Heyndrickxia acidicola: one gene and its partner. The protein of the gene in region 1 interacts with the protein of each later gene in a pairwise test. Links are inferred from orthologs where the notes say so. Each region holds a gene or a part of one and is shown in the gene's direction. Other genes may lie near its edges.

Region 1 (15,240 bases):
TCTAAATCATAAGAAGAAAAATTAAAATCCATTTCCTCTTCTGTCAGTGCATTTTGTATTAAAATTTGTTTTGCTTCATTGATTAAAAACCTTTCTGTTCCATATAATAAATAGACAGCTGAAAAATTTTTCTTTTTTATTTTATCTAAAACGTTCATGTATCCTTCTCCCTTTAAATATCCTTCCTCCTTCTATCCTAAGTAATGCTGTCCAATTTGACAACCCATAGAGAGGATTAACCCCTTCTGACTGATGAAGTTAATCCCCTGGATTTATTTGAACGCTTTTGGAAAAGGCCTAGGATTCTTTTCCTTAAAGCGGTGGTCCTTATTCTTATTATCACCTTTAAAAGAGAAAGTATAGGTGACAACTCTTGTCAGTAAAGGAAATCAAAATGAAAGTGGTAGATTTTTCTGAATAAATCGTCTATACTGAAGTGAACATAATAGGAGGGGTAATTGTGAACCAATTTGAAAAAGATGTTCAATCCAAACGGAATGATGCAGTTGATTCAGGAGTAGGATTTGGTGTCTCGTTTTTATTTTTCTTCATAATGTTCGTCATTGCCACTGTTATTAAAATGATGGGTTCTTAAAAACTAAAAAATCATGGGGTTTGCATCGGCAAACTCTTTTTTTATTTCTGTATTTCACTACTGTATCCTATGGAAATTCTACAGAAAAGGTTCCGTGATTCTGAAAAAATCGATAATGGACTGCTCCCATTTGATCCGTTCTCAAAATGAGCACATGATGGCTATTAAGTGTATCAAGGACTTCCTGATGCGGGTGACCGAATCGATTGTTCTTCCCAGCTGATATTACGGCAAGTTTAGGCTTTATCTGTTCAATAAATTTTTCCGACGAAGCTGTCCTGCTGCCATGATGGCCAGCTTTCAGGATATTCGCTTGAATATTATAGGCCTTCAAAAGCCTCTCTTCTCCTTTTTTCTCCAAATCTCCAGTAAATAACCATGTCTCTCCTCCAAAAGCGGCATATAGCACTAGAGAGCTGTTATTTCCTTCATATACATCTGTCAAAGGAGAGACAATCAGAAAGAATCCCGAGGCATTTTTCCATGAGTAGCCTGCTTTTATTCTCTCAATTGGAATGCGTTCATGTACGGCAGCTTTAACTGTCTGGTACATTAAGGGCTTTCTCCAGGCATTCGGAGAAATATAAAGCGTTTGAATGCCTATTTCCTTCATAAGTTCTCTTGCAGCGCCGATATGATCCTGATCGCTGTGTGTAAGAATTAGCTTGTCTATTTTACGAATTCCCTTGCTTTTAAGATAGGGTATTAAAATATCATTTCCTACATGGAATTGGTGCAGCCTTTTTTCCCAATTTTCCTGCTCAAAGCTGACTTCGCCTCCTGTATCAATTAAATAAATCCCTCTATTGAATGGAAGTTTAATGAGGATACTGTCTCCTTGCCCGATATCAATAAACGTAACTTCTCCAAAAGGATTAAATGTTTGAAACAGGATAAAGCCAGTCATTAAAACAAGGAAAGGTATGCCTGCCTTCCATAGCTTATATCCTTTTTCCCATAAGATATAGAATAAAAAGACACATGCAAAGAGTCCCAATAATAAAAAAACACATGGCTTTCCTGTAACTAGGACAGCCCACTTCTGATTAAATTGTTCAGCGATTATTTCTTCTGCCTTAATCAGAATAGTTAAAAGGTTTGACAACAAAAAAAACAACGGGTGAAGGATCATTGTTAAGCCTTTAACATCACAAATGAGAGAAAGAACGAAATTAATAAGGATTAGAGGGGTTAAAAGGAAGGAGTAGAAAGGAACAAAAATTAGGTTTGTTAAAAGGCTGATAACAGAAATCTGAAAAAAAGAATACATAAGTATAGGAAGCGAAACGACCTGTGATACAAGGGAAATTTTCATCATATTCACCAGGGCATTGCTTTGCCTGGCAAGAATGGTTCTGGATGACAAAAGAATGGACAGGCTCACCAAAAATGACAGCTGGAAACCTATATTAAAGAGAAGGCAGGGGTTGTAAAACATACATACTAAAAAGCTTATGGATAAGGCATCAAGCCCCGAAAGCATATTTTTCTTTGATCCTAAAAGCAGCATAGACATAAACACCGCCCTCACCACCGGAGGATTACTTCCGCAGATGATTGCATAAATCGGCAGGATAAGGAGAAGCACAGCTCTAGATGACTCCCTTGTAAAACCCAGCCGGATCAAAATAAAAAATAATCCATATGCAAGGATATTCACTTGCAGACCGGAAATCGCAAGAAGATGAACCACTCCTAATCGTTGAAACATCGCATATTGCTGGTCATCAAAATTGGAGCTGTCCCCAAAGAGCAGTGCTTCAGCATATGGAACAGTTGCAGGTATGAACGTTTTCTGAACTTGCTCCATCCCTTTTTCCCTCAAAGCCTCAATCTTTTCAGCCATTCCGGTTTTTCCTTGCTTACAAAAATCAAGTGAGCCCGCTTTAAAAGTCCAATGAATGTTTTCTTCTTCCAGATAGAATTTATAATTAAACAAGTTTTCATTTCGATTCTTTTCAGGTTCACTTAGTTTTCCTTCAGCGATACATTCAGTACCGGGACGTATCGTCCGCTGAAGTTCTGCTTTTTTCATTTGGGAGGGAATCGTGTATTGAAGTACAAGGCGCTCTTTCTTTTCAGGAAGGAATACTTTTGCTTTAAGGAGGTTTCCATCGATGGAAGGGCCATTTTGAAAGAGCATATGGAAGCTGGTATCACTGGCTTTCAAATGGGTTATATGGGTTGAATGGCTCCATAAGCCTGCCAAAATGGATAATATATAAACCGTTAATGCCTTAAACACAAGCTTTCTGTTATGGGTGCGTACTATCTGGATCCATATTAAATGAAAAAAGAAAACAGCTCCCCAAGGAACAGGAAGGATCACGGAGAAGCCGCTCAGGGATGCAAGTGCAATAAAAAGCCAAAGACCTTGAATGAATATCACCTGCCTTATCCAAAAAAACATATCCTTTTATATACTTTGTGTTATTTACACATAGACTCTTTATATTGCCTGTTGATTTTTTGCTGCAGGCACTCACACTACGCGGGCGGCAGCGGAGCCTCATCGGCTCATGCTTCTGCAGGCGCCTAACCCGCTTTTAAAAGCAGGAGTCTCGTTTATCAGCTCCAATCAACATAGGTTTAAAATCAACAATGGTCTTCAACAGAAGTTGAACATAATAAATGTTTTAAAAAGGCTCTTTTCGTAAACTGTGTTGCTATATTGGCACAAAAAAGTGAATGAAACAAAGGTTCAACATGTAAAATTTTGTATACAAAAAGATACCACGAAGACAAATCAAATGTACGAAAAGCAAGAAAATAGCCTATTTAAATAAGACTTCCGCTCTTTCCCGCAGCACTTCCAAGTCAGCATCATCTGTACCCGCTGCAGACAGCCTTTCAATTAAATTATCTACCATCTCATGTTTTTCTCTTGATTTTACATCTAAGACAGATTGGTTAAAAGGAACACGCTCTACCACTACACCTGCTTTTTCAAACAGCTCTATTGCATATGGATGGTTTTTATAATCTGCTGCGTAAAATACCGCTTTGATTCCCGCCTGAATAATCGCTTTGCAGCATTGAAGACAAGGAAAATGGGTTACATAAATTTCTGCATTATTCGTTGCAACCCCAAACTTTGCACATTGCAGTATGGCATTCATTTCCGCATGAACCGTTCTGATACAGTGACCGTCCATTACATAGCAACCAGCATCAATACAATGCTCCCCGCCGGCAATGGATCCATTATAACCGCCTGCAATGATGCGTTTGTCTCTTACAATAGTTGCACCAACTGTCAATCTCCTGCAAGTGCTTCTATAAGATAATAAATGGCTCTGAGCCATGAAATATTGATTCCAGGAAATCCTCTCCATTAAACTCATCCTTTCCTTGGTGTTTGTCCATGACGCTTATTATTTTAAGTTTATCGATGCTGGTAACTTCCCGTCAATGTTTATTTCACCGTGATGAAGTCAGCGAGCTTTTCATAGGTTTTATCTCCTATTCCCTTAACATTTTTTAAGTCTTCCTCCTGCTTAAACAATCCATTTTGTGTCCTGTAGTCAATTATGGCGTTTGCCTTGGAAGGCCCTACCCCGGGAATCTTTTGAAGCTCTTCTGCCGTTGCCGTATTAATATTGACTTTAGCCTGGCTGCTTCCGCCATTCGTTTGTTTAAGTTGACTGTTGCCGGCAGAAGGCATGCCTGAAGGGCCAGCCTCTAAAGCCCTCTCTCCTTTTTTAGGAATATAAATAACCATCTCATCATGCAGCTTCTCTGCAAGATTAATTTGGTTTACATCTGCACTGCTTTTAAATCCTCCTGCCAGGCCAACTACATCCTGCACCCGGTTATTCAGTTCTGCTTTATACACTCCCGGATGTTTGACTTCTCCCTTTACATCTACATAGCAAACTGTGCTGTCTGCCTGATTCGTGTGCGGAATAGAACTCAGTTTCTCTCCGGTTTTCGCAGCAGCAGTTGGAATATTACTTAAAATTTCTTGATCGTTCTTTTCAGTACCTTGTTTCTGATTCACCATGAAAATAATGATTCCAATAACGGCAATTCCAATAATGAATAACCATTTGTGTTTCTTTATAAGCTCCTTTGCATTCGCGTACAAATTCAATTTCCTCCTTTATCCATCAATAGTTCGCTAAAAGCTTATTTTCTTTTTGGAAAAAAACGTAAAATATCTCATATTTTTATATTGGCAATATCATGCTGGAGAACGCTGTCGTTTTCAACTCTGTATGTAAAAACAAATAAGGAAATCAACCTCACGAAAAGAATAGCAGTAAATATGGCAGCATATAGTTTTAAGAAGGCTGTTTTCGCATAAATTGTTGTCGTTTCTGTTTACTTCATTAGTGTTTTTTCCTGGGAATTCCTCTCCCCTTTAGCTATTCAATATGGAAGCATAACATTTATCTTATAAAAGTAAAAAGTGTAAGAAGGGATGTTTAACAGAGATTATTGCTTTTTGCACAATGAGTGAATTGAGCCTTATGAAAAGAGCACTTTCCTTGCAAAAACTTGTATAAGGAGCGGGTTATATATGAAAATAGGATTGATTGGAACCGGTAATATGGGGGGGATTTTGGCAGAAGCCATTGCAGATGGTCAAGGAATTTACCCTTCAAATCTATACGTTACAAATCGAACCCTGAGTAAAGCAGAAGAGCTTAAAAGAAAAATCCCTCAAATCCATGTCTGCCAAACGGCCTCAGAAGTCATAACAAACACAGATCTCATTTTCCTATGCATGAAGCCTTTAGATTTGTTTCCTATCCTGAATGATAATCAAGCATTATTTACGGATGATAAATGCGTAGTCTCTATTACAAGCCCCATCTCCGTTGAACAGCTGGAAACCATTGCAGGCTGTTCATGCGTCCGAGCAATTCCGAGTATTACAAATAGAGCATTGGCAGGTGTTTCACTCGTTACCTACGGAAAAAGCTGTACAGATGAGTGGAGAAAAAAGGTGGATGAACTTCTTTCGACCTTTTCATCACCTGTTGAAATCGATAATAGTATCACAAGGGTCGCTTCTGATATCGTTAGCTGCGGACCTGCGTTTTTCAGCTACTTAACGCAGCGATTTATAGAGGCTGCCGTTTCTAATACAGGAATTGATCATGATACTGCTACCATTCTCTCAGCGAACATGCTTATTGGATTAGGCGAATTGTTGAGGAAAGAATTTTATACACTGCCAGCATTGCAGCAAAAGGTGTGTGTAAAAGGCGGAATTACCGGTGAAGGGATTAAGGTCATGGAACAGGAATTAGGAGACGTATTTGATCACTTATTTGAGGCGACACATGAAAAATTCAGAGAAGATTTGGAGGCTGTAAAAAAACAATTTAATTAGGTTGGCCTACTCTCATAAATTCGACACGATTGCTTCTTTTCCTCCTATAATTTTCATAATTTAATGGAATAAACAAAACAAAAAACCGTGTATCCAAACACGGTTTTTCTTTATAAAGCTAACAATCAGGCTTTTACGCAGGTAAAGAAGATTCTTTCACTTGTTTCGTTCGGTGCTTCATTTGTAAAATCTGCCGTTACTTCTTTTACCGTAAAACCTATTTCCTCCAGCCATGATGTATATTGGTTCATTGGATAGGTTCTTTGGGTATGCCACTCATCCAGTCGTTCATAGAGACCATTCTCATTGTTAACAAAAAAAGTCAGCTCATGATCGACAGAATCCGGTTCATCTCCCGGATAGCTAGTCCAAATGTAAGAGACCTCATCTTCATTTTCTGCATAGGTTTGATTCATAAAAATTTCTTTAACTTTATACAAAGAGTGTGTATCAAATAAAAAGAGTCCGCCTTCTTTTAGATGGTTATGTACCTTTTCAAAAGTTTTTTTAACCTCTGTAGGGGAAGGAAGATAATTGATTGAATCACAAAAAATGGTTATAATATCAAAGGTTCCAAGACCTTCCAGTTCACTCATATCCTGTTGGAATAAGGATAGCCGGACGCGTTCTTCCATCGCTTTTTCTTGGGCAACCATCAGCATATCCTCCGATAAATCGACTCCTGTAACTTCAAATCCTTCTTTAGAAAGCCGGACAGAGAGCTCCCCAGTTCCGCAGCCAAGGTCGAGTACATGGTTTTCCTTTATTCTGTATGCTTCCTTCTTTTCTCTAAGAAATTGCATCCATTTTTCATATGGTACGTCCTTCATGAGGAAATCGTACACATAGGCGAATCCTTCGTAACTCATTGAGCAAGATCGCCTTGGATATCCTCAATAGGAGCGTCTCCCCAAAGTCTCTCAAGATTATAATAGCTTCTTTCATCGCGATGGAAAACATGGGCAACTACATCTCCCAAATCGATCAATACCCATTTGCCTTCGTCAAAGCCTTCCATTCTTTCTAAGTGATATCCATTCTCTTCTGCTTTTTCTTTAATTTCACGTGCAATCGCCTGAACTTGTTTATCTGAGTTCCCGTGACAAATTAAAAAATAATCCGCAATGAGGGAAATTCCTTTCATATTCAATACAACAATATCTTCTGCACGTTTGTCATCGGCAGCCTTTACTGCACTTACCAGTAGTTCACGATTTTCCATTATATATTCCTGCTTTCTTTAATATTAGCTTTGTTCAAGGACTCAGTTGTTTTTTAGCTCATTCCTGCTGCAGCCTCGTCGCATGCTCCTTCTAAGGGCCTCTCCTAAAATCGCTTTCCTAAGCAGGAGTCTAAGCGTATCTTCGAGTCAACATAGATCTAAAATCAACATTGATTTTTAACTGAGCCATTTAATAAAAAATTCAATACTTTCTTTCCTGTAAACGTGCTAAAAAAATGAGCACTTATCTTCATAGAAATTTAACTATGCCTTAAAATTAAGTCATTGTACATTGCAAATGTGTCAGGATAGACAGCCTGGTTTTTATTCATTAAAAAAGCGATTGTATTGCGCACTGCATAAATTAATGCTTCGTTTAAATCAATCTCAGCGAGCTTCCTTGCCTCTTCTACACCTTTGAACGTTCTGCCTGGTTCTATATAATCTGCCACATAGATAACTTTATCCAAAAGGGTCATACTTTCCCTTCCTGAAGTGTGGTACCGTATGGCATCGAGGATTTCCTGATCGAGTAACCCGGCTTCTTTCTCCACTAAATATGCACCTGCCGGAGCATGCCATAGCTCAGGGTTGTACTGCAGCAATCTTTCATCATAGCCCTGCTCTGCAATAATTCTTTTCATTTCCTCAACAGGCCGAAATTTTGCATAATCGTGAAAAATAGCAGCAAGCTCTGCTTTTTTTTCATCAGCCCCGTATTTCTTAGCTAAATGAATAGCTGTTTCCATAACTCCAAGTGTATGCTGATAACGTTTATCTGTAAGCTGGGCCTTGACAATTGAAAGTGCCTTACTTTGTTCCATAAAGCCTCGTCTCCTTAATATATTCCAGTACGCTATCCTTTAATAGGTACTTAACGGAACGATTTTCTGAAAGTCTTTCTCGAATTAAGGTAGAAGATAAATTAATTTCAGGAATTTCAATATGGAGGATGGGAAATTCTGTGTCGCTGGAATGGCTGGGCCTGTTGACCCCGACAAATGTAACCTGTTTGACCAGTTCATCGATTTTGTGCCATTTGGGGAGATACTCAATCATATCTGCACCAATGATAAAATAAAAATCCACATCAGGCTCGCGATTTTTTAAAAGCATAATTGTATCGTACGTATAGGATGGGCCGGATCTTTCCATCTCAATCGTTTCCAATTTAAACTGAGGATGATCTTTAATAGAAAGTGTCAGCATTTTAATCCGTTCTTCATCCGTTATGTTCTTCAGCTTTTCTTTATGTGGAGGTACATGGTTCGGCATGAAACGAATTTCCTCTAAATCCAATGCATGTAACACTTCATTTGCAATGATTAGATGGCCTAAGTGAGGCGGATTAAATGTTCCGCCTACTATTCCGATTTGCTTTTTGCTCATATTATGGCCTATCTTGGCAAACTTAATTGCTTATTTTCTTTAGACTCTTTATATAAAACGATAATATTGCCAATGATTTGAACAAGTTCTGCTTTCGTGCCTTCTACTAATTGATCAGCAATCACATCTTTATCTTCTTCACAGTTTTGCAGGACTGTCACTTTCATAAGCTCTCTGGCTTCCAGTGCCTCTGTGATTTGCTTTAGCATATTTTCATTCACTCCGCCCTTTCCAACTTGAAAGATTGGACTTAAATGATGAGCTTTTGAACGCAAAAATCTTTTTTGTTTTCCTGTTAACATTCCTATTTTCCTCCTAAACGGGCAGTAACCAATTTTCTCATTCTATCCATATCAGGGCTGACACCTGTCCATTTTTCAAAAGCAATTGCTCCCTGATAAATGAACATGCCAATTCCATTTTGTATTTCTGCCCCTTTTTCTCTTGCTTCCCGTAAAAACTTTGTTTCAAAAGGATTATAAATAATATCTGCTGCATAAGCATTATCATTCATATGTTCCAATGACAACGGGCTGTCATTAATCAAAGGATCCATTCCAATTGATGTTGTCTGGATGATTAATGTATACTCTGAAAGCTGTTTTTCAGCCTGTTCTATATTCATTATGTTTGATTCACAAGGAAACGGACAGGATGCTTTCATTGAAGCCGCCCTTTCGAGTGTACGGTTGCAAATGTCTATCCTCGGCATGCCTTCTTTGGCCATGGAATAGTAGATGGCTTTTGCTGCACCGCCTGCACCTATGATTAGCGTCTTTTCATTTTGCCACTCGCTTTTCCAGTCCTCTTTTAAAGACCGGACAAACCCGGGCCCATCGGAATTATACCCTACCCACTGATCTTCCTCAAGCACAACCGTATTGACGGCACCTATTGCCTCAGCAAGAGGATCAAGCTTATCCAAAAAAGGCATAACAGCGGTCTTATATGGAATGGTCACATTAAAGCCTGAAACTCCTAATGCCTTCATTCCTTTTAAGGCTGTACCAAGAAATTCTGGTAAAATTTTAAATGGATGATAATAAGCAGATATGCCTTTATCCATAAATGCATCATTTTGCATGAGCGGTGACATTGAATGCTCAATCGGATTTCCTATTACACCGTATAGCTTTTTCATTTTAACAACACTCTTTCTGCATTTTTTCCCTGTGCCCAAATAAAACTCTGCTCACTTACCTGTTAGTTTTGTACAGACGTTCATATTTTAGCGAGCGCTCAAACGGCTCTTCCCTCCCCGTTTTTTTGCAGGTTCTCATAAATCTGTACTTATCAACCTTGAGCTTAAATTAATGAAGGCCTCAGTGAAACTGTAACTCCCTTTGGTACATAAGCAGCTATTTGGGCTCCGGGTTCGTTAATCGTTACCCAGCCAAGGCCCGAAAAAACAATGTCCGTTTTCTTTTCTTTAATTATAAATTCATGGCGAATAAGTTCAGGAAACTCTTCCATTCCGTTTTTCCGCGGTGGATTCAGCATATCACCTACATGCTTCTCGTATAATGCATCTGCATTTTCTAATTTTGTCCTGTGTATCCCCAATTCATTTGATAAATAGCATGTAACAGAACGGCGTCCGCCCTTAATGTAATCAAATCTCGCTAATCCGCCAAAGAATAATGTCTGCTCTTCGTTAAGTTGAAAAACCTTAGGCTTAATTTCTTTTTTAGGCGTAATAATCTTTAAATCCTTCTTGTCTACAAAATGAGCCATTTGATGATGGTTTATAATACCCGGAGTATCAAATAATGCACTTCCATCATCCAATGGAATCTCAATCATATCAAGAGTTGTTCCAGGAAAATGGGAGGTTGTGATAATGTCCGCTTCACCTGTTACATTTTTGATTATCCGATTTATAAAGGTGGATTTCCCTACGTTTGTACAACCGACAACAAATACGTCTTTGCCTTCCCGGTACTTTTCAATTGCTTCCATCGCTTCTTCTATATAAGTACCCTTGGACGCACTCACTAGCAGCACGTCAACTGGCTGCAGTCCTAAATCTTTTGCCTGTTTTTTCAGCCATTGTATCATTCTTGGCCTTTTGGCGGATTTAGGAAGAACATCTTCCTTATTGCCAATTAGCAAAATAGGGTTTTTCCCCACAAATCGATGTAAGCCGGGAAGCCAGCTTCCATTAAAGTCAAAAATATCAACAATTTTAACAATTAATCCGTCCATCGTTCCCAGCTGGTTGAGGATTTTAAGAAAATCATCATCCGTCAAGGCTACATCCTGAACTTCATTATAATGCTTTAATCGGAAACACCTCTGGCATATAATCGTTTCGTTTTTCAAGGATGATTCGGGTGCATACCCCAGCTCACCCGGCTTGTCTGTTTGTATAGCTACACCGCAGCCTACACATTGTACCTCTGTTGTTTTCACAATGAATCCTCCCAATTAATTAATCCTTTTCTTCTAAAGTAATTCATGATTCTTCTTTCAATTTTCCGATTAAATCGTGTAGCAAACCCGTCCGACTGTGCTACAGGAACAACAAGTATGGTATAAAATCCACTTCGATTGCCTCCCAGTACATCTGTTAGGAGCTGATCTCCAATGACCACAGTTTCTTCTTTCTTTACATTCATTAATTCAACTGCTTTTTTAAATGCTCTGGTTAACGGCTTGCGTGCTTGAAATAGATACGGGATTCCCAGCGGGTCTGCGAAATCCTTCACTCTTATTTCTTTATTATTTGAAACAATCGTTACTTTAATAGCATGTTTTCTCATGTTTTCAAACCAATCAATTAGCTTAGGTGTCGCATGAGGGCGATCCCATTCTACAAGTGTATTATCCAAATCAGTGATGATCGCTTTGATTCCCTTTTCTTTAAGCTTAAGAGGATCTATTTGAAATACACTTTTCACATGTTCATTAGGCAAAAAACGATTTAACAATGACCGAACACTCCCCTCTGTATGCATATCCCCCTTACCAGGGCTATGCTTCTCAGTAAATAACATGTTTCTTTCGCAATTATATATAAATGCAGTTATCTTTTAGATATTGAAAAAGATTCATTTCCCCATTTAAAGCAGTCCTCATAATAATATCTGTCCGCAGCCTATGCGTCTTTTAAAAGGATATAAACAATTCCAAAAACTTTTCGACAAAATTCTACCTTCTCCTTAAATGTGGATAAGCTTATTCACATTTCCCACATTGTCTGACAAGCATTTTTTCCATTTATAAACAACTTAATCACAGGTTATCCACTTGAAACTGTGGATAAAAGAACGCTTGTTCCGTTCGTATATGTCTGATAGAGTAATGGTACAACATGATGAACTTACCGTTTGTCATATTATTTTAAAATGGATTATGTTTATTTTTGGGAGGTGAAGGCTTATGAGAAAGTTATCAGATGACTTATTAATTGAATCCTATTATAAAGCGAAAGAATTAAATCTAAGCCCGGATTTTATTCGCCTCATCGAAAAAGAAATTCATCGTCGTTCTTTATCTCAAAAAATAAAGATATCTTCCTGATTATTAAAATCCCTGTCATTTAACAGGGGTTTTTATTTGCATACAAGAGAAAATCTTTATTTATTCATGCATACTCCCGATGCTTTCACCCATTTTCACATGATAAGGTGTTTTGATTTTATTATTTAATGTGAAAGTGCCTTTTTCAAATAGCAGTACCACTGTAGATCCAAATGAAAAATAGGCTATTTCCTCTCCTTTTTTCCAATTCTCATTTTTATAGGTACATTCTATTGTGTTGATAAACATCGCCCCCACTTTTACCATCGCGATATGGGCTGAGTGATGTTTTAGCTCTGAGACAACCCGATAATTTTTGGATAAGGTGGATTTTCCGTATTTCAATCCGTATTTATTGACCGGATAAGATCTGTTCCCTAAAACGTACTGGTCAACTAAATGGGCATTAAGTGGGCTATGTATACGGTGATAATGGCTTGGGCTTAAATATAAAATCACAAAAGATCCATCCATGTATTTCTCCATTCGAGCAGGATCACCGAGCATTTCCTCGATGGAATACAATTTACCCTTTACCAGAATTTCTTTTGAGGGCAGAATCGTTCCAAATTCCTCTATAACACCATCTACAGGGCTTGCGACAGTTTCTTCAGCAGGATCAATTACCCTGGCATCCGATTTTAGCCTTCTTATAAAAAATTCATGGAGTGTCTGATAGGATTGGATATCATCCATCATTTCTTCCACATTAATTTTGTACGCTTTTGCATATGAATTAATGAACAGCCTGCTCATTCTGGAACGGGAAAAATTTTTCAAAAGATTGGATGTAAACTTGTGATTTGTTAATTCAATCAAGAAACGATAAAGCCATTTTTCCAAGATTTTCCCTCCATAATAGAAAAAATTTTCTACATCAGGCATACTGATAACACAGTAAAGTATTATTATATAATAAAATGACAAAAAGGTAATCCTTCTTTTCATTTTTTGCCCAATATGCACTTTGCCTTGCTGCCTTCTGATTGTTTTCAGGCACCAAGCAATCCAAGTGATCTTTCCTGCTCTTAATCCTTATTTTAACCATATTCATGTCACATCCTTACATTTGACTTTGTTTTTTAGCTCATTTTACAGAAAGGCTCTTTTCGTAAACTTTGTTGCTATAAGTAAAATGAATCTAGGATACACAAAGTTCAGGATTGAAAACAAAATGACTATAGACGAAAAGATGCCACGATGTCTCACTTATTACGAATTTAACACTTTTGCGAAAAGGCAACAATATATGCAAAACAGCCTACAAAAAAGAAAGGAAACCAAAGCAAACTTATTTGCTTTGGTTTCCTTTCTTTTCTATAACCTTTCGGCTGATCTGAAAGGCGCGTGAAACGGTAGTTTCACACCAATGAGCTAAATTTCCAATGTTATCCTCTAGTAAAAGGATGACATCATTAGCGATATTGTCCCAATGTCATCATCCTTTCACTGCTATTTTGTTAATTCAAGAAATTCCTCAACATCTTCAATACATAATTTAATTCCATCTTCCCAAAATTTCCTTTGAGTCAAATCAGCATTCAGATGCTTGAGTGCCAATTCTTCTACCTTCATCGAGCCAGTGTCCCGGAGCAGAGCCATGTATTGATTTTCAAACCCTTTTCCTTCATTCATTGCCTTTGCGTAAATCCCTAGTGAAAACAGGTACCCGAAAGTATAAGGGAAATTGTAAAATGGTGTCCCTGTTATAAAGAAATGGAGCTTAGACGCCCAGAATAAAGGATGATATTCCTCTAAAGAATCTCCATAGGCTTCTTTCTGTGCTTCCAGCATCAAACTGTTGAGTCTCTCCTTGCTGACCACTCCTTTTTTTCGTTCCTCGTAAAATCTTGTTTCAAACAAAAAGCGTGCATGAATATTCATTAACAGCGCTACTGAACGCTGAATTTTATCCTCCAGTAAATGTATTCGTTCTGCCTTTCCTTTTGCTGATTTTAACGATGCATCCGCTACAATCATTTCAGCAAATGTTGAAGCGGTTTCAGCCACATTCATAGCATAGCTGCGATTTAAGGCATGCACATCCTTTAAGGCATAGGAATGGAAAGCATGCCCCAGCTCATGGGCTAATGTTGAAACATTCGAAGGTGTCCCTGAATAGGTCATAAAAATTCTCGATTGACCGCTTACAGGAAAGGAAGTACAAAATCCTCCAGGTCTTTTGCCAGGTCTGTCCGCCGCTTCAATCCAGCGGTCCTCAAATGCTATTTCAGTAAAATCTGCCAGCTTGTCGCCAAACTCCCTAAAATGATGAATGATAAAGGCCGCCCCCTCCTGAAAGGAGTATCGATGGTCTGCATCGCCTACCGGAGCATCCAAATCAAACCAACTAAGATTCTCTACTCCTAAAAGCTTTGCTTTTCTTTCAAGGAATGCTTTAAAGGGCTCCTTAAGATCACTAATCACTTTCCACATTGTATCCAGCGTTTCTTTTTCCATCCGGTTATAGCTTAATGCTTCCTTTAAGATATCCGTGTCCCATTTTCTTTCTTTATAAACCGCAAGCCTAAAGCCGGAAAGATGATTTAATGTGGCAGCCAGAAGATCCGCCTGCTGGTCCCAGGCATTCTCCCAGCTTTTAAAAACCTCTTGACGGACCTTACGATTAGGGTGAGAAAATTTATTTGATGCCTGCCCTACAGAAAGTTCTTTTTCTTCATCATTATCTGAAAACGGGATTTTCACATGGCTTACTAATGCATCATACATTTCTCCCCATCCATGGTAACCATCCACACTCAAGGCATTAATAAGCGCTTCCTGTTCCTTGGAAAGCTTTTCCTTTGCTTTCTGCCTTCTTTCATTTAAAACAAATTGAATTGCGTTAAATGGTTCCTTCTCCATAATGTCAGACCAGAGATCTACTTCTATATTGCTGAGCTTTTCATCAAAATGACTAAGTGTTGTATTGAATTCAGCTGATAAAACAGACACTCTGCCTCTTAACTCATTGGCATGCGAATCCAGCACATCCTGAGCCTGCAGACACCCTACAAACGCCACTGCCTGTCTTAAATGCTGAGAATTTTCCCTAATTTCAGCCAGCAGCTCAGCCAGTTCCTGTACATCCTCTATTTTTGAAGCTGGTTTCCATTCATCGACTTCTTGTTTAAATGTCGCAAGAGAATGACTTAACTGTTTTAAATACTC
Region 2 (15,203 bases), 2.2 Mb from region 1 along the record:
ATTAGGCAGAGAGTGCTGATTTTGAAAGCTTTAAAATTGTTTTCTAATTGGAGTTACTGGAAAAGCAAAGAAAGATTATATGGATGTGTTGATTTGGGCATTTTGAAAAAGATGATAAAAACAAGCTGGGTTTTGTATGGCACAATGGTCTTTTTATTACATATAATAGGTTTTATTTTTTTGGCGGCTGGGTCGAAAAGTCATCCTTTCCTTTTCGGAATGGGCTTTATTGCTTATACGCTTGGCTTAAGGCATGCATTTGATGCTGACCATATTGCTGCAATTGATAATACGGTAAGAAAATTAATTCAACAAAAGAAAAATCCAGTTGGAGTTGGATTTTTTTTCTCTTTAGGTCATTCGAGTATTGTTTTTTTAATGTCTGTTCTTCTCGGGATATCTGTTCAGCTGGCTCAAAAGGAGCTGCCTCAATGGAAAGAAATGGGCGGGATTATTGGTACAGCAGTTTCTGGGTGCTTTTTAGTGATAATAGGTATTCTAAATGCTTTTATTCTATTTGATTTGCAAAAAGCTTTTATTAGCATGCGCAAAGGCACCTATAACAAGGAGAAAATTGAGCAGCTCTTACTTAGCCGTGGCTTATTGGCACGCTTTGCAGGTCCGCTTTATTCTTTGGTCAAGAAGAGCTGGCATGTTTTCCCCATCGGTTTTTTGTTTGGTCTCGGCTTTGATACGGCAAGCGAAGTGGCACTGCTAGCCATTTCTGCTGGAGCAGCCAAAAGTACATTGCCATTTATTGGGATTCTCTCTCTTCCGATTCTTTTTGCTGCGGGGATGAGCTTAATGGATACTGCGGATGGCATCTTTATGACTCATGCGTATCACTGGGCCTTTTCAACACCATTGCGCAAAGTATATTACAATATAACGATTACTGCTATATCAGTAGTAGCAGCATTAATCATTGGTCTGATAGAACTAGTTCAAATTTTTTTAAAATTTTCAAATTTGGATAATACTCGCTGGCGATGGATTCAATATTTGGATATTAGCTGGATGGGTTATATTTTGACAATTATTTTTCTTTTGGCCTGGGGACTTTCATACGCAATTTGGAAGGTATTTAAAATTGAAGATCGTTATGGAAAAACGTAACTAAATGGGGAAGTTTTTTTAAGCAATAGATGAAGATTGCGAAAAGAACCTAGTAATTTAACCAAACAATAAGAGAAATACCCTCTGTTTTTGATCGTTGTATTTTTACCAAGCAGAAGGTATTTCTTTTTTCTATTAATCTATAAAAAAACGCTTGATTGAAAGTTCTAAAAATTGATGCTAAAATTAAGCGACACAATATGAAACCGCTTACTAATGTCATTGATTTGTGCAAACGTTTTCTTAATTCGTTTATTTAAAGGAGAGTGATTGCTGAAAAATAGGTTTCTTTATTGATAGTGAAAGAGTTATGGGCTTCATTGATTTGTGCAAACGTTTTCGCAATGAAATGAAAGAAAAAGGAGTCAGTACTGGCCATTCACTGCTCTGTTTGATATTTTTTAAAAAAACGTGTTTTAAGAGGAGGATTTTCGTTGGGGAACGCTAAAAGAATAGTAAGGTGGTTAATGGTTTGCTTGCTTATTATAAGCCTTGTTCCTTATTTTGGAATGAAAGAAAGGGCGGATACAATGCTTAGTGCCAGTACGACAGTAAATGCGGACCGGTCTGTTGTTTTCCATTATCAAGGGGACAGCTCAGTGAATTCCGTGAATTTAGCTGGGGATATGAATGGATGGAGCGTAACGGCATCACCCATGACAAAGGATGCTAACAATCTATGGAGTGTAACAACACCTCCAGTAGCTCCTGGAAAGCATGAATACAAATTCGTGATAAATGGTTCAAATTGGACGGTTGATCCGGGAAATCCGAATCAATCAGCAGGCGGGAATTCGCTTGTATTTGTTCCTGGATTCTACTCTGTCAGTGTTCCCAGCCAAATACAACAAGGAGGCACGGTGAATGTCCAGGCTGTCGGATTAAAGGCAGATGGCAGCGATGAGAATCTGACCGGAGTTAGCTGGAGTGTTTCGCCAAGCAATGCAGCGGACATTGATGAAAATGGTGTATTAACGGCTAAGGCTCTACCTGCAGGAGTAGATCATTTGTCCATTACCATTACAGGACAGAAAGATGGAGTCACAGTCACAAAGGATGCAACAATCGTACAAGCCCTTACAGAACAGCCCGGGGGGAAGGAAGTCGTTCTGGTGGGGGATATTCAGGCTGCGGTCGGAGCGAATGCCTGGGCTCCTGACGATACAAGGACAAGAATGTTGTACCAAGGCAATGGCCTGTATAAAATTACGCTAAAAAATGTTCCTGCAGGGAACTATCAGTACAAGGTAGCATTAGGTGGTTCATGGGCAGAAAATTATGGGGCGAATGCAGCTCGTGATGGAGCGAATATTGCTTTGTCAGTACCAAAATCTGAGGATGTAACCTTTTATTATTCTGATACGACTCATAATATTGTGGACACCACTACGTATACTGTAGCGGCTCCGGTTTTAACAGGTACTGGTGTTCCGGTAAACGCGGTTCTTGAAGATTATAATTTAACCGGAGTCTACAGCTATACCGTTACATTGCCAGCGGGAGACTATAACGATTTTGTTATAAGCGATGGCAGCAAAACGATTAAGGTCAATCCCTTTAAAATTACGGATGCCTCCAAGGAAGTCACGATAAGCTATGATGCTGTGACAGGAATTGTATTTAATAATTTATCTTCCCAAAAGATTGATGGTTCCAGCTTATTTTTCAATTCCAAGGATGCAGCCTTTAAGAGTATTTATGGAGCCATTGCTTCTAATAAAAAGGTCACTTTTAATCTGCAGGCAAAAAAGAACGATGTAACAGAAGCAAAGCTCATTGTATTATCCGGTAATGGAGCCCAGGTTCTTGATATGCATAAGAATGGTACGTTTGCTCCTGACAAAAAGGGTCAATACGACAGGTGGACGGTTGATTATAAAACAGGTGCCATCGGACTATACCAGTATTACTTTGCCGTAACCAATGGATCGGACGTAAAAGCATATGGGGATGACGATGGCTATTACGGTCCGGGCATGGCAGGAGATATTGGAAAAGTCGGCAAGTATGACATGACAGTCTATGATCAAAGCTTTAAGACCCCGGATTGGATGAAGAATGCTATTATTTATCAAATTTTCCCTGACCGCTTTTTCAACGGGGATACAGGCAACGATTATGCAGATAAACTGGCAAGAGGTACGACTCCTTTTGAATTTATTAGAAAATGGAACTCAATACCGGAAGATCCAAATATAGAATATGAGAGAGATGCGAATGGCAACATTGTAAAGGATTCCAATGGGAATCCGATTATTGACCCGAACTACAAGGCCAATGTAGGCGATGGCATTTGGAATAATGATGTGTTTGGAGGAGACTTGAAAGGAATAGAGGATAAGCTATCCTATTTAAAAGCATTAGGTGTGAATGCTTTGTATCTTAATCCAATTTCCGAAGCCAGCTCCAACCACCGTTATGATACAAGGGAATATCAGGTGGTGGATCCTATGCTTGGCCATATGGATGACTTTATGAATCTTGTAAAAGTGGCACATAAGCTGGGCATGCATTTAATTTTGGATGGCGTATTTAACCATGTATCGGATGACTCCATCTACTTTGATCGTTATGGAAAGTATGTGCAAAAAGGCAAACCGATTGGTGCCTATCAATATTGGTCAAGAGTGTACGACCTGATGAATGCAAATAGCGGGATGTCGCAGCAGGCTGCCGAAAATAAAGTGCAGTCGAATCTGAAAGCTATGGGAATTACTGATTTCCATTATAAAGACTGGTTCATTATTCAAAACTCGAAGGACGCTTCCGGCGTGTACAAATACAATGGATGGAATGGTGATAGCAGCTTACCCGAAATTCAAGCTTTGAATAACTCGGAGCATAATGTTTCTTCATGGGCGAAGGATGTGATCGACGGCCCGAATGCTGATTCAAAATACTGGTTAAAAAAAGGTACAGACGGCTGGAGGCTGGATGCGGCAGACAGTGTATCGGATGACACCTGGCAGCATCTTAGACCGGCTGTGAAAGGGTTGGATTCCAATGACGTAATCATCGGGGAAATTTGGGGTGACTCCTCCAAATATCTTCTTGGAAATATGTTCGATTCTGTAATGAACTACAGGTTCAGAGGAGCCGTACAAGAGTTTGTTACAGGTACTGGCGATGCAGTTAAAGCCATGAATGATCTGGAAAAAATGAGAGAACAATATCCAAAACAGGCATTTGATGCACTGATGAATATAGTGGATTCGCATGACACTGAAAGAATCATTTCAGATCTTGATGGAATTGGTAACGATAAAGCTGTAGCATCAAATCCTTCTGCAGCTGCTCTTGCGAAAATGAAACTGGTACCGCTTATTCAAATGACTTATCCGGGAGCACCGACCATTTATTATGGAGATGAGCTTGGAATGCCGGGTGCGGGGGACCCTGATGACAGACGCCCGATGGAATGGGGAAAAGGAAACCAGGACTTAGTCCAATGGTATGCGAAGCTTGCGAATATAAGAAGTGCTTATTCTGTCCTTCGAACCGGAGACATCTCTCCTCTTCAGGTTGACAGCAGCCATTCAAAAGACGTACTAGCTTACACAAGAGACAGCGGCTCTAGCCATGCGGTTATTGCAGTCAACAGAGCAGCGGCTTCAATTAAGGGCCTTACACTTCAGGTTTCTTCAAATTTAAACGGTACAATTTTTACAAATGCTTTAAATAAAGCAGAGAAATATAAAGTCCAAAATGGTTCAATTACGGTGAATGTGCCGGCACAATCAGGAGTCATACTTGTCAATAAGTATACTTCTGTTAATATTAATAAAGAAAAATTAAAGGATGCATATGATTCTAAATATATTGTAAAGGACCGTACAGCTACAACAGGAATCACTCTTGATCCGGCTGTCACGCTAACGGTTGGGAAAACGGCTGTGCTAAAAGCCATTGTGTCACCAAAGAATGCAACCTTGCGGACAGTGACATGGTCTTCCAGTAACGAGCATGTTGCTAAGGTAGATGCAAAAGGTAAAGTGTTTGCTATAGGGGCAGGGATAGCTGTGATTACTGCTACGACAGTAGATGGCGGATTTTCAGCGACAAGCAAGATAACAGCAGTAAAAGCAAAAACATCCCATAAACATTACTAGCAAATTAACAGAGTGTAATAGTAACAAATATTAGAGCATATTTTGGCCAGTGGTCAATATATGCTCTTTTTCACATATAACTCAATTGAATTATTTAATTATTGAGAAATTTATATATTGTAGTAAAATTATATTTATTTCATAAAAAACAGGAGGCTATTATGAAAACAATAGAGAAAATCAGTCGTTTTGCAGGCACGACATTTACTTTTTGGGTGATTCTAGTAGCGGTTTTAGCTTATTTGGTACCCTCCGACTTTAAATGGATTGGGGCGTATGTCGTTCCATTATTAGGAATAGTGATGTTCGGAATGGGACTGACCCTCTCCGCTTCAGATTTCAAAGAGGTGTTTCGAAGGCCGAAAGAGGTCGCTATTGGGGTAGTCGGACACTTTGTTATCATGCCATTATTGGCCTTTTTATTAGCAGTAGGTCTTCATTTGCCAAAAGAAGTAGCGGTAGGCGTTATATTGGTAGGCTGTTGTCCTAGCGGGACATCGTCCAATGTAATGGTATTTTTGGGAAGGGGAAATGTGGCGTTAGCCGTTTCAATTGCTTCCGTTTCAACCATCCTCGCGCCGATTGTCACGCCGTTACTCATTTTATTATTTGCGAGTAAATGGGTCCATGTCAGTGTGGAGTCTCTATTCTTATCTATCGTTCAAGTCATTATTGTTCCCTTATGCCTTGGGTTTTTAATAAAGAAACTCTTCGGGAGACAGGCTTCAGCTGGTACGAAGGCGATGCCGCTGGTATCGGTTATAGCGATTGTGATGATTGTCTCGGGAGTAGTTGCAGGCAGCCAGCCTCAGATCGCCAAAACTGGACTGCTAATATTTGCTGTGGTTGTTTTACATAATATTTTTGGTTATTGTCTTGGCTTTTTCTTTTCACGCCTGTTCGGAATGGATTTGGCTAAGCAGAAAGCAGTTGCGTTGGAAGTAGGTATGCAAAATTCAGGTTTGGGAGTAGCGATTGCCTCCGCAAGTTTTTCCCCCCTGGCAGCTGTCCCAAGTGCAATTTTCAGTGTGTGGCACAACATATCAGGCTCCATTCTAGCTTTTATATTTAGTAAAGTGGATGATAAGAAAGGCAGCCAGAAAGATGAAAAGGTGGCTGTATAAATAAGATGCTATGGAAAATGTCCCGTATGATAATGCTGGTTGAGAAGAAGCTGTTGGGGGGAGTCCCAGCAGCTTTTCTCTGTTGTTAGGATTTGTTAATGGTTGTTTTCACATAGATTGTTGCTTTTCGCAAAAGTGTTAAATCTTAATAAGTGAGGAATCGTGGCATCTTTTCGTCTTCCGTCACTTTGTTTTCAAGCCTGAACAATGTGTATCCTAGATTCATTTATACAAATAGCAACAAAGCTTACGAAAAGAGCCTTGTTAAAAAACGAGCAGTTATGGAGACATATGTCTTAAAGAATTCATTCTCATTTTTTAGGGGAACTATAAAATATTTCCATGATTTTAATGCTAAAATTTCCACTATAATAGAGATAATTAGAAAATGCAGAAGTCGGTGAGATACTTTGGAAGACGGAAAGTCTGAATATAATCCAACAAACATCAAGCTGCTTGATGAAATGGAGGAGTTAAAGCAAGAAAATGAAAAGCTTATATTACAGCTGAATGCTTACCAGGAAAAAATTAAAAATTATACAAAAAGCGAGAAAAAGTTCGAACAGCTGTTTAATAATATTTCAGATGCAGTCTATTATTTGAAACTTGACGATGACGGGAATGCAGGTGAGTTTATTGAAGTAAATGAGGTTGCATACAGAAGGCTGGGCTATACTCGGGAAGAAATGCTGCGAATGTTTCCTTCTCATATAGATATTCATGAAAAGGAAGAGCTTAGGGATATTCTTAAGCGTATAAACAGCAATGAATCGATTACTTTTGAAACGATGCATATTTGTAAGGATGGAAGCCGTATACCTGTCGAAATAAAGACTCATATCCTTAGAGTCGATGGAGAAAAGTTTACACTTTCAGTTTGCAGGGATATTTCGGAAAGAAAACAGGCTGAAAGAGTCATTCAGAATACTAGAAAGCAGTATCAGAGATTAGTTGAATCCTCAACGAATGGGATTGCCATTTTACAGGATGAACGATGGGTTTTTATAAACGAAGCGGGAAAGAAATTATTTGGGGCTGAAACAAAGGAACAGCTTTTGGGGAAAAGTGTTGATGATATGCTTCTGCCAGAGTTTCATGATGATTATAGGAGGCTGGCCATAAAAGCATGCGAGCAGACTAGATTTATCAGTGTTTGGAAAACTCTTGATGGCAGAGAAATACATACTGAAATGGTTTTAATCCCTATTATTTATAAAGGGAAGCTCGCAGACCAACTCATTATCCAGGATTTGACGGAACGCAAAAAAGCGGAGGAACTTTTGATTCAAGCAGAAAAGATGAACCTCGTCAGTCAGCTCGCTGCTGGAATCGCTCATGAAATCCGGAATCCTTTAACCTCGTTAAAGGGGTTTGTCCAGCTATTTCACTCTGGAACGGTGCCTAACAGGCAATTCCTGAAAATCATGAAAAGCGAATTAGATAGAATTGATGTTATTTCCAGTGAGTTCCTGGCACTTGCTAAGCCTTATAATTCAGATTTTACCACTATAAATATGCAAGACCTATTGGAAAATGCAGTTGCACTCCTAGACCGTCAAGCATCCAAGAGTTCTGTAAAGATCGTAACAAGGCTGGCAAAGGAAAGAATGATGGTGAGAGGGATAAATACAGATCTGAAAAAAGTATTTATAAATCTTATAAAGAATGCCATTGAGGCCTCCTCCTGCGGTGGAACAGTTACCATCAAAGGTGGAAATAAGGATGAAGCAGTAAGAATTTCTATTCAGGATAAAGGGATAGGGATGGCTGAGGAGCAGTTAACGCATTTGGGTGACCCCTTTTTTACCACTAAAGAAACAGGTACAGGGCTAGGGCTTATGGTTACTTATAAAATTATTGATAACCACCATGGTGATGTAAGGGTAAAAAGCAAGGTGAATGAAGGCACTACTTTTACCGTCATACTGCCTGCTGCAAATTAAGGTAAGAGCCGCTAGAAAATTAAGCATTTACCAAAGTAAAATAAGGGGAAGTTGAAAAGAATGAGATTGATTGATGCACATATACATCTAGACCACTATACAGATCAGGATGCTGCAGGCATAATAGAGAACTCTCCATTTATTGATGCCCTTATTTCTGTGTCATGGGACCTGCACTCGTGTAAAAAAAACTTCGAATTATCCCAAAGATACAATAAGGTTAAGCCTGCATTTGGTTTTCACCCAGAGCAGGAGCTGCCTTCCCCCTTGCAAGTGGAACTGCTGCTGGTTTGGATTGCTGAGCATCATAAAGATATGGCGGCAGTTGGAGAGATTGGCCTTCCCTATTACCTAAGAGAGCAACAGAAGGTTACTAAGCGGCAATATGATGAATACCTTCACATACTCGAGATGTTCATTAAATCAGCAAAACAGTGGGATAAACCGGTTGTCCTTCATGCAGTCTACGAGGATGCTCCAATTGTATGTGAACTTTTGGAAAAACACTCAGTAAAAAAAGCCCATTTCCATTGGTTTAAAGGAGATAAAAAAACGATAACCAGAATGATACATAATGGATATTATATTTCAGTTACACCAGATGTTGTTTATGAAGAAGAAATCCAGCAATTAGTTCACGCCTATCCGTTAGAACAAATCATGGTCGAAACAGACGGGCCATGGCCATTTGAAGGGCCCTTTCATGGGAGAATGACTCACCCCGCTATGATGGAAGAATCCCTTAAAATAATTGCAAAATTAAAAGATATACCGGTGGAAGTAGTGGCAAAAACTGTGCTGGATACGACAAAGCTTTTTTACCAAATAGATTAAGCAAATTTTTTATAAGGTCTTTATTAGAGGCTGTTTTCGCATAGATTGTTGCTATACGTATAAAGGATTATTCCGTATGTTGTATGTCTTCATGGCATCTTTTTGTGTGCTATTCACAAGTTTTACTACTGGAAATATATTAAAATGATATTTTTTTATCCAAATAACAACAAAGTAAACGAATAGAGCCTTATTAAAAGAAAAACGTCTGCAGCGGACGCGAAAAGTCCTTCATGAGGGTGATGAAGGACTTTTGAGTGTGCGATGTCTCGTCAACCCAGCAGGTTAGCCAGAACGCAGCTTAAATCTAAGTACAATCCTACATTTAATTTAACTCAAAGGTTGATTGGAGAGGAAGGTGCGAGACTCCTGCGGGATCAACAGGCCATAGGAAGACCCCGCAGGAGCTTGCAACGAGGAGGCTTCCGGCCGCGCCCGCGGAAAGCGAGTACCTATAGCGGAGATCAACCCAGCATGACCAACAGAGCACAGTCAATATCGATAATAGGTGGAAATATATATAAGAAGCCCAAATCACAAGCGGTTATGGGCTTCTTTCTTGTTTTAGTTTTAGACTAAGAAGGAACAGAATTTTTCTTATATAAGCGCCATCCTGTTAATAAAGCGGATACCAGACAAATGGAAGCAGATCCAATAAACACAACATGCATTCCTGCCAGGAAAATATCAGGACGATGCGGAATCATGCTTGTTACACGATGGCCAGCCTTTTGGCTCATTACACTGAACAGGGTGGTAGTGGCTAATGAAATTCCCACTATCATCCCAATATTGCGCACCAGCGAATTGACACTTCCGGCAATCCCTAACTTTGTACGAGGGACAGTAGACATCACCAGCGAATTATTAGGGGATTGAAACAGCCCGCTGCCTAAGCCAAGCATGGCTACTAAGACTCCTACAAAGATGACCGGGCTCCCGTTGTGAAGAGTAGCCAGTCCGATTTGGGCCATGACCATGACCAGCAAACCTAAAAATGTCAGAAGCTCCGATCCAATCCGGTCTGATAATGCGCCGCTAAGCGGGGCAGTAACTGCCATCGTAATCGGAAAGAGCATTAATAAGCAACCGGAGCTAAGCGGAGAAAGCTGTAAAATATTTTCCGAATAAAAGGGTGAAATGATATTAAAACAGAAATTTGCTACAAATACTAAAAACCCGCACAAAATGCTTACTGTAAACAAGGGGTTTTTAAATAAGGGCAGATGGAGCATCGGTTCAGCTTTATGCCTCTCAACCAAAAGGAAGATGAGAAAAGCAATGAGGGCAAGGGCGAAACTGCTTATAATCAATGGGTTGGAATAACCTGTCTGCTGTCCTAAAAGAAGACCGGAAAAAAGCGAAATAACAAATACCGCAAATAGTAAACTCCCCTGAATGTCGATTTTTGTTTTAAGCATAGTTAAATCTTTAGGGAGCAGCTTCCATCCTAAAACTATGGCTATTATGCCAATGGGAACATTAACCCAAAAAATATATTGCCACCCTAGAGCAGAGACAATGCCCCCTCCTAGACTCGGCCCGGCAATACTTCCAAGAGAAACGAATGTTCCAATGAGCCCCAAAGCTTTTCCGCGCTCTCGGGAAGGAAAGATATCGGTAACAATTCCCTGACTATTAGCCATGGTCATGGATGCGCCTAGTGCTTGGATAACACGGAAGATAACCAGCATGGAAAGCGAGGAACTAAAGCCGCTTAGCAGCGAACCGACAATAAAAATGAGAGTCCCTATTCTAAAGACTTTAATTTTTCCCAGGATGTCACCAAGCTTTCCGAAAAAAAGAATAATGGTACAGATGGCAATTAAATAGCTGCTGACGATCCATTCTGCTTTCGCAATTGGCAGGCTCAAATCCTTAGATATGACAGGCAGGGCAATATTGACAATACTGCCGTCCAGCGTTGACATAAAGACAAATAAGTTCAAAATAATAAGAATTTTCCAGCGGTTTTTTTGGATATTTTCATCCTCTTGATACGTTAGTCCAATCGAGCTCAAGCTGAACACCTCAGTCCGTTAAGTTAGTTGCGAATGCAACTATTTGATAATAATAGTGTAATGAACAATTGTTGCAGATGCAACTAATTTAAGCTAGAATTTTTTTTAGAACACTTTCTTAAGGGAGATCGAACATGGAAAAAGAACCAATCGGAAAATGGATATCGCTTATCAGCCGTCAGAATCAAAAAAATCTAGTAAAGGAACTGAAGCCCTTTCAAATTGGAGGAGGCGGACAGCATAGTTTTTTAAAAGCGATTTTTGCGCAGCCTGGAATCAATCAGGATCAATTAACACAGGATTTAAAATTCGATAAGGCTACAACAGCTCGCGCAGTCAAGCACTTAGAGGAAGCAGGTTATATCAAAAGATTGATTGATGAGAAGGACCGGCGCTCATACCGCCTGTATCCTACCCAAAAGGGACTTGAATTCCGTCCCATTCTCCAGGCTATTTTAGATAGAGCCAATGAACACTTAATAAGAGGATTAACGGAAGAAGAAAAGAATCAGCTCATTTTTTTGCTCAAAAAAATGAAAACAGAATAAAAGAAGGGACCAGTAGAGCTGGGGGTTTTTGAAAACGTAATTTTAAGATAATTCGGTCAATAATTGTTTAAATGAGTGTACTGTAGATGGTAAGATATACATAAGTTTCAGAAAATTGTTTTAAGCCTGATTAAAGGTAAGTGCTTTTAAAGTAATCAAAAATGAAAGCGCTTGCTCGTAGCCGGGTGAACATTTTACAATGAGGAGGGATGCTTGATGAATATTGAAAAACGCACAATCGATTTTATTCCCGAAGAAGAAAGGCATGGCAATGTTCGCAGTTTGTTTACCATTTGGTTTAGCGCGAATATGCAGATTACTACACTTGTCACAGGGGCTCTTGCTATTGAGTTCGGTTTGAGCCCATTCTGGGGCATTGTTGCGGTTATTGCAGGGAATCTTCTTGGTGCTATTTTTATGGCCTCGCACTCGGTTCAGGGACCCAAACTGGGAATCCCTCAGATGATCCAAAGCCGTGCCCAATTTGGTGTGGTAGGCGCTGTACTTCCGCTTTGTGTAGTGATCCTTATGTATATTGGATTTTTTGCAAGCAGCGGAGTTCTAGGTGCCCAGGCCATTAGCAGCGCTTTTTCCATCCCGGTAAATGGGGGCATTGTCCTGTTGAGTATCATAGCACTTGTCATTACCCTTTTTGGCTATGATTTGATCCACAAAATGGAGAAATATTTTGCTATTATATTTGCCGTCGTGTTTGTTTTTGTAACAATAGAAGCGCTTCGTCTTCCTATGCCAGCACATCTTTGGTCTCCGGGGCATTTTACACCGGGCACATTTTTATTAATGGTCAGTATTGCAGCTACATGGCAATTAACCTATGCACCATATGTAGCGGATTATTCTCGATATCTCCCAAGTAATACTCCATCATTAAAAACATTTGCGTATACATATGCAGGTACAGCGATCGGAACGATTTGGATGATGACCCTAGGCATTATTCTGACTGCCCTTATCCCTAAATTCTTAAGCAATTCCAGCCTGGGCCTTGCCAATCTGATTGGTCTTCATTTCTCGGTGATTATGTATTTGGTCATCGTTCTGGGCGTTTTAGCAGTCAATGTGCTTAATCTATACGGGGCATTTATGTCCATTACTACAACATTGGAAGCATTTACGAAGCTAAAGGCAACGACAAAGGTTCGATTCTGGCTTGTTTTAACTGCTGCCATTATTGGCACTGTCTTATCAATCTGGGGTAATGGCAACTTCCTTAACAATTTTGAGAATTTCATTCTGCTGCTTTCGTATTTTATGGTGCCCTGGACAGCCATTAACTTAATAGACTACTATCTTTTGCGGCAGGGTGAATACAGTGTTTGGGATGTATTTAATCCAAATGGGCAATACGGAACATTTAATTGGATAGCCATCTTTGCTTATTTGGTTTCGGTTGTACTTGAAATTCCCTTTGTAAATACAACCATTTATGTAGGGCCTGTCTCAAAAGCACTGGGCGGTACGGACATTGCATGGATTACAGGGCTGGTTATTCCTCTTATTCTTTACTATTATCCTATGAAAAAAAGAGTGAAGGCTGATTTGCCTATTCAAGAAGTAGTGAGGAAGGAAGTTCGTTAGGAATTAAAGGTGTTTGCAGGAGTTTCTGATGGCTGAAGCATAAATCAATCAGCAAAAAGGCATGGTGTGCCCACTTTTCAGCTCAATCCCATGTAGATATACAATCAACATTGACTGAAGCATTTGTTGAATCAATGAATAAAACAGGTCTGTCCACTGGGCAGATTTTTTAATTTATTAAACAATTCATAAACATACTCTTAATAATAGGTGGTTATATTTAGTAAAGAAGGGTATAAAGGGATCCAATATTAAGGGGGTATATGAATGAGAGACATTTTAAACATAGGGGACAGATCCTGCCCAGTTTGCGGACAGGAAACTTTGATTGAGGAAGGTTTATCCACTTGGATTTGTCTTAATCCAGACTGTAAAGAGGAATATAGTTATGAAGAGCTTGATGCTGACACAGAAATTGAGTTTGGAGATTGAAACGGATATAAGTTTTAAGAAGAGCTGCTATTAAACCAGCAGCTTTTTTTGTTACTTAGGAAATTATGAACTGCTAAACCTGTGGATATTTTTCTTGTCTAGCTTCAGCGCCTATCGGCTATCGGATTTTTATGTCCGCTCACTAAGATAAGTCAACATTAGCTCGTGAATAACCTTGCTGTGTTTCCTTTATCTCAGCTGAAGACTCGGAATCCGTACGCCAATGAGCAAGGCGCTAGCTCTTTTCTTGTGTGCATGTAAGATTACAGAGAATATACAGTCCTTTGTGATCGCTCCAGTCGTTTAAGTAGTATAACTAAATTTTAACATATTTTATTTTTTGAAAGGTGAATAGTCCTCTGGTAAAGAGGAGAGATTAATTTTTCCCTGTGACGTTCCATTCTTCCATGTAATCAATTTATAATTGAAGAAAAGAAAGTCATACAAAACGTAAAATTGGCAGGGAGAAGAAGATGAATTATTTAATTGGAATTGACTTAGGAACATCGAGTGTAAAAGCTATTTTGATGGACAGAGAGGGGAATATTCTCTCACAGGCACAGAAATCATACCAAATTGATGTTCCTGAAATAGGGTACGCAGAGCAATCACCTGAGCTTTGGTGGTCATCTACAAAAAATGTACTTAAAAAAATACTGGAACAAAACATCGATCCCTCACGGATAGGCGGCATTGGCTTTTCTGGACAAATGCACGGGCTGGTCATGGTGGGTAAGAGGGGAGAGAGTGTCAGACCAGCAATCATCTGGTCTGATCAGCGTTCAAAATCCCAAGTAGAAAGAATTAATCGTCTAATTCAAGAAGAAAAAGCAGCTGGTAAAATGCTAAACTCCGTTTCAACCGGCTTTGCTGTTGCTTCTTTACTATGGGTAAAAGAAAATGAGCCGGAAAGCTATGGTAAAACGGATAAAGTTCTCCTGCCAAAGGACTATATTCGCTTTCGTTTAACAGGAAAACTGGCCGTAGAAGCGACCGATGCCTCCAGCACACTTGCCTTTAATGTGGCAGAAAGGAAATGGGCGGAATGTTTAATCGATACATTAGATTTAAAAAAGGAATTATTTCCTCCATGTTTTGAACCGTTTGATATTGCGGGAGAGGTGACGGAGCGTGCTGCCAGAGAAACCGGACTGCCAGAAGGAATACCGGTTGTGTTTGGAGGCGGTGATCAGTTTATGCACGCAGTAGGAAATGGACTTGTGTATCCGGGAATGGTTTCCTCAAACATTGGTACAGGCGGACAAATTGCTGCAATGACGGATCAGCCTTTATATGATTCAAAACTTCGGACCAATACATTTTGCCATGTTAAACCGAATACATGGAATATACAAGGGTCAAGTTTAAATAGCGGACTGTCCTTGGAATGGCTCAAAACAAATATTTTGAAAGAAAAGGACTTTGGAACAATGGAGGCAATGGCAGCAGGTGTGCCTCCTGGTAGTGACGGACTGAT

Evidence for each region.
Region 2: the proteins of A5N88_RS01140 (region 1) and A5N88_RS11670 interact in binary tests that used the Bacillus subtilis proteins (3 or more experiments, as listed by UniProt). The link is inferred for Heyndrickxia acidicola from one-to-one orthologs.

The regions. Positions count from the first base shown.
Region 1 is NZ_KV440953.1:265,006-280,245, reverse strand. Bases 10,624-13,498 are described here. They hold A5N88_RS01140 (sporulation histidine kinase inhibitor Sda), read left to right. Parts: upstream 10,624-11,928; coding sequence 11,929-12,069; downstream 12,070-13,498. Other genes in these bases: A5N88_RS01135 (phosphatidylserine decarboxylase), read right to left, coding at 12,130-12,912; A5N88_RS01145 (YqeG family HAD IIIA-type phosphatase), read right to left, coding at 10,956-11,477; yqeH (ribosome biogenesis GTPase YqeH), read right to left, coding at 10,624-10,959. In the rest of the region: holA (DNA polymerase III subunit delta), read right to left, coding at 1-158; A5N88_RS23985 (YqzM family protein), read left to right, coding at 461-595; A5N88_RS01200 (DNA internalization-related competence protein ComEC/Rec2), read right to left, coding at 663-2,984; A5N88_RS01195 (ComE operon protein 2), read right to left, coding at 3,370-3,930; A5N88_RS01190 (helix-hairpin-helix domain-containing protein), read right to left, coding at 4,011-4,682; late competence protein ComER, read left to right, coding at 5,118-5,936; A5N88_RS01180 (class I SAM-dependent DNA methyltransferase), read right to left, coding at 6,062-6,805; rsfS (ribosome silencing factor), read right to left, coding at 6,802-7,158; bis(5'-nucleosyl)-tetraphosphatase (symmetrical) YqeK, read right to left, coding at 7,419-7,982; A5N88_RS01165 (nicotinate-nucleotide adenylyltransferase), read right to left, coding at 7,969-8,547; ribosome assembly RNA-binding protein YhbY, read right to left, coding at 8,556-8,849; aroE (shikimate dehydrogenase), read right to left, coding at 8,852-9,688; more of yqeH, read right to left, coding at 9,853-10,623; A5N88_RS01130 (M3 family oligoendopeptidase), read right to left, coding at 13,522-15,240. UniProt on the Bacillus subtilis protein: Mediates a developmental checkpoint inhibiting initiation of sporulation (by preventing phosphorylation of spo0A) in response to defects in the replication initiation machinery.
Region 2 is NZ_KV440953.1:2,482,182-2,497,384, reverse strand. Bases 6,188-9,025 are described here. They hold A5N88_RS11670 (PAS domain S-box protein), read left to right. Parts: upstream 6,188-6,759; coding sequence 6,760-8,292; downstream 8,293-9,025. Other genes in these bases: A5N88_RS11665 (TatD family hydrolase), read left to right, coding at 8,353-9,025; A5N88_RS11675 (bile acid:sodium symporter family protein), read left to right, coding at 6,188-6,349. Outside these bases: nickel pincer cofactor biosynthesis protein LarC2, read left to right, coding at 1-19; A5N88_RS11685 (HoxN/HupN/NixA family nickel/cobalt transporter), read left to right, coding at 112-1,116; A5N88_RS11680 (alpha-amylase family glycosyl hydrolase), read left to right, coding at 1,551-5,225; more of A5N88_RS11675, read left to right, coding at 5,387-6,187; more of A5N88_RS11665, read left to right, coding at 9,026-9,126; A5N88_RS11655 (MFS transporter), read right to left, coding at 9,702-11,156; A5N88_RS11650 (MarR family winged helix-turn-helix transcriptional regulator), read left to right, coding at 11,282-11,695; A5N88_RS11645 (purine-cytosine permease family protein), read left to right, coding at 11,912-13,294; A5N88_RS24915 (hypothetical protein), read left to right, coding at 13,562-13,726; xylB (xylulokinase), read left to right, coding at 14,200-15,203. UniProt on the Bacillus subtilis protein: Phosphorylates the sporulation-regulatory proteins spo0A and spo0F. It also autophosphorylates in the presence of ATP.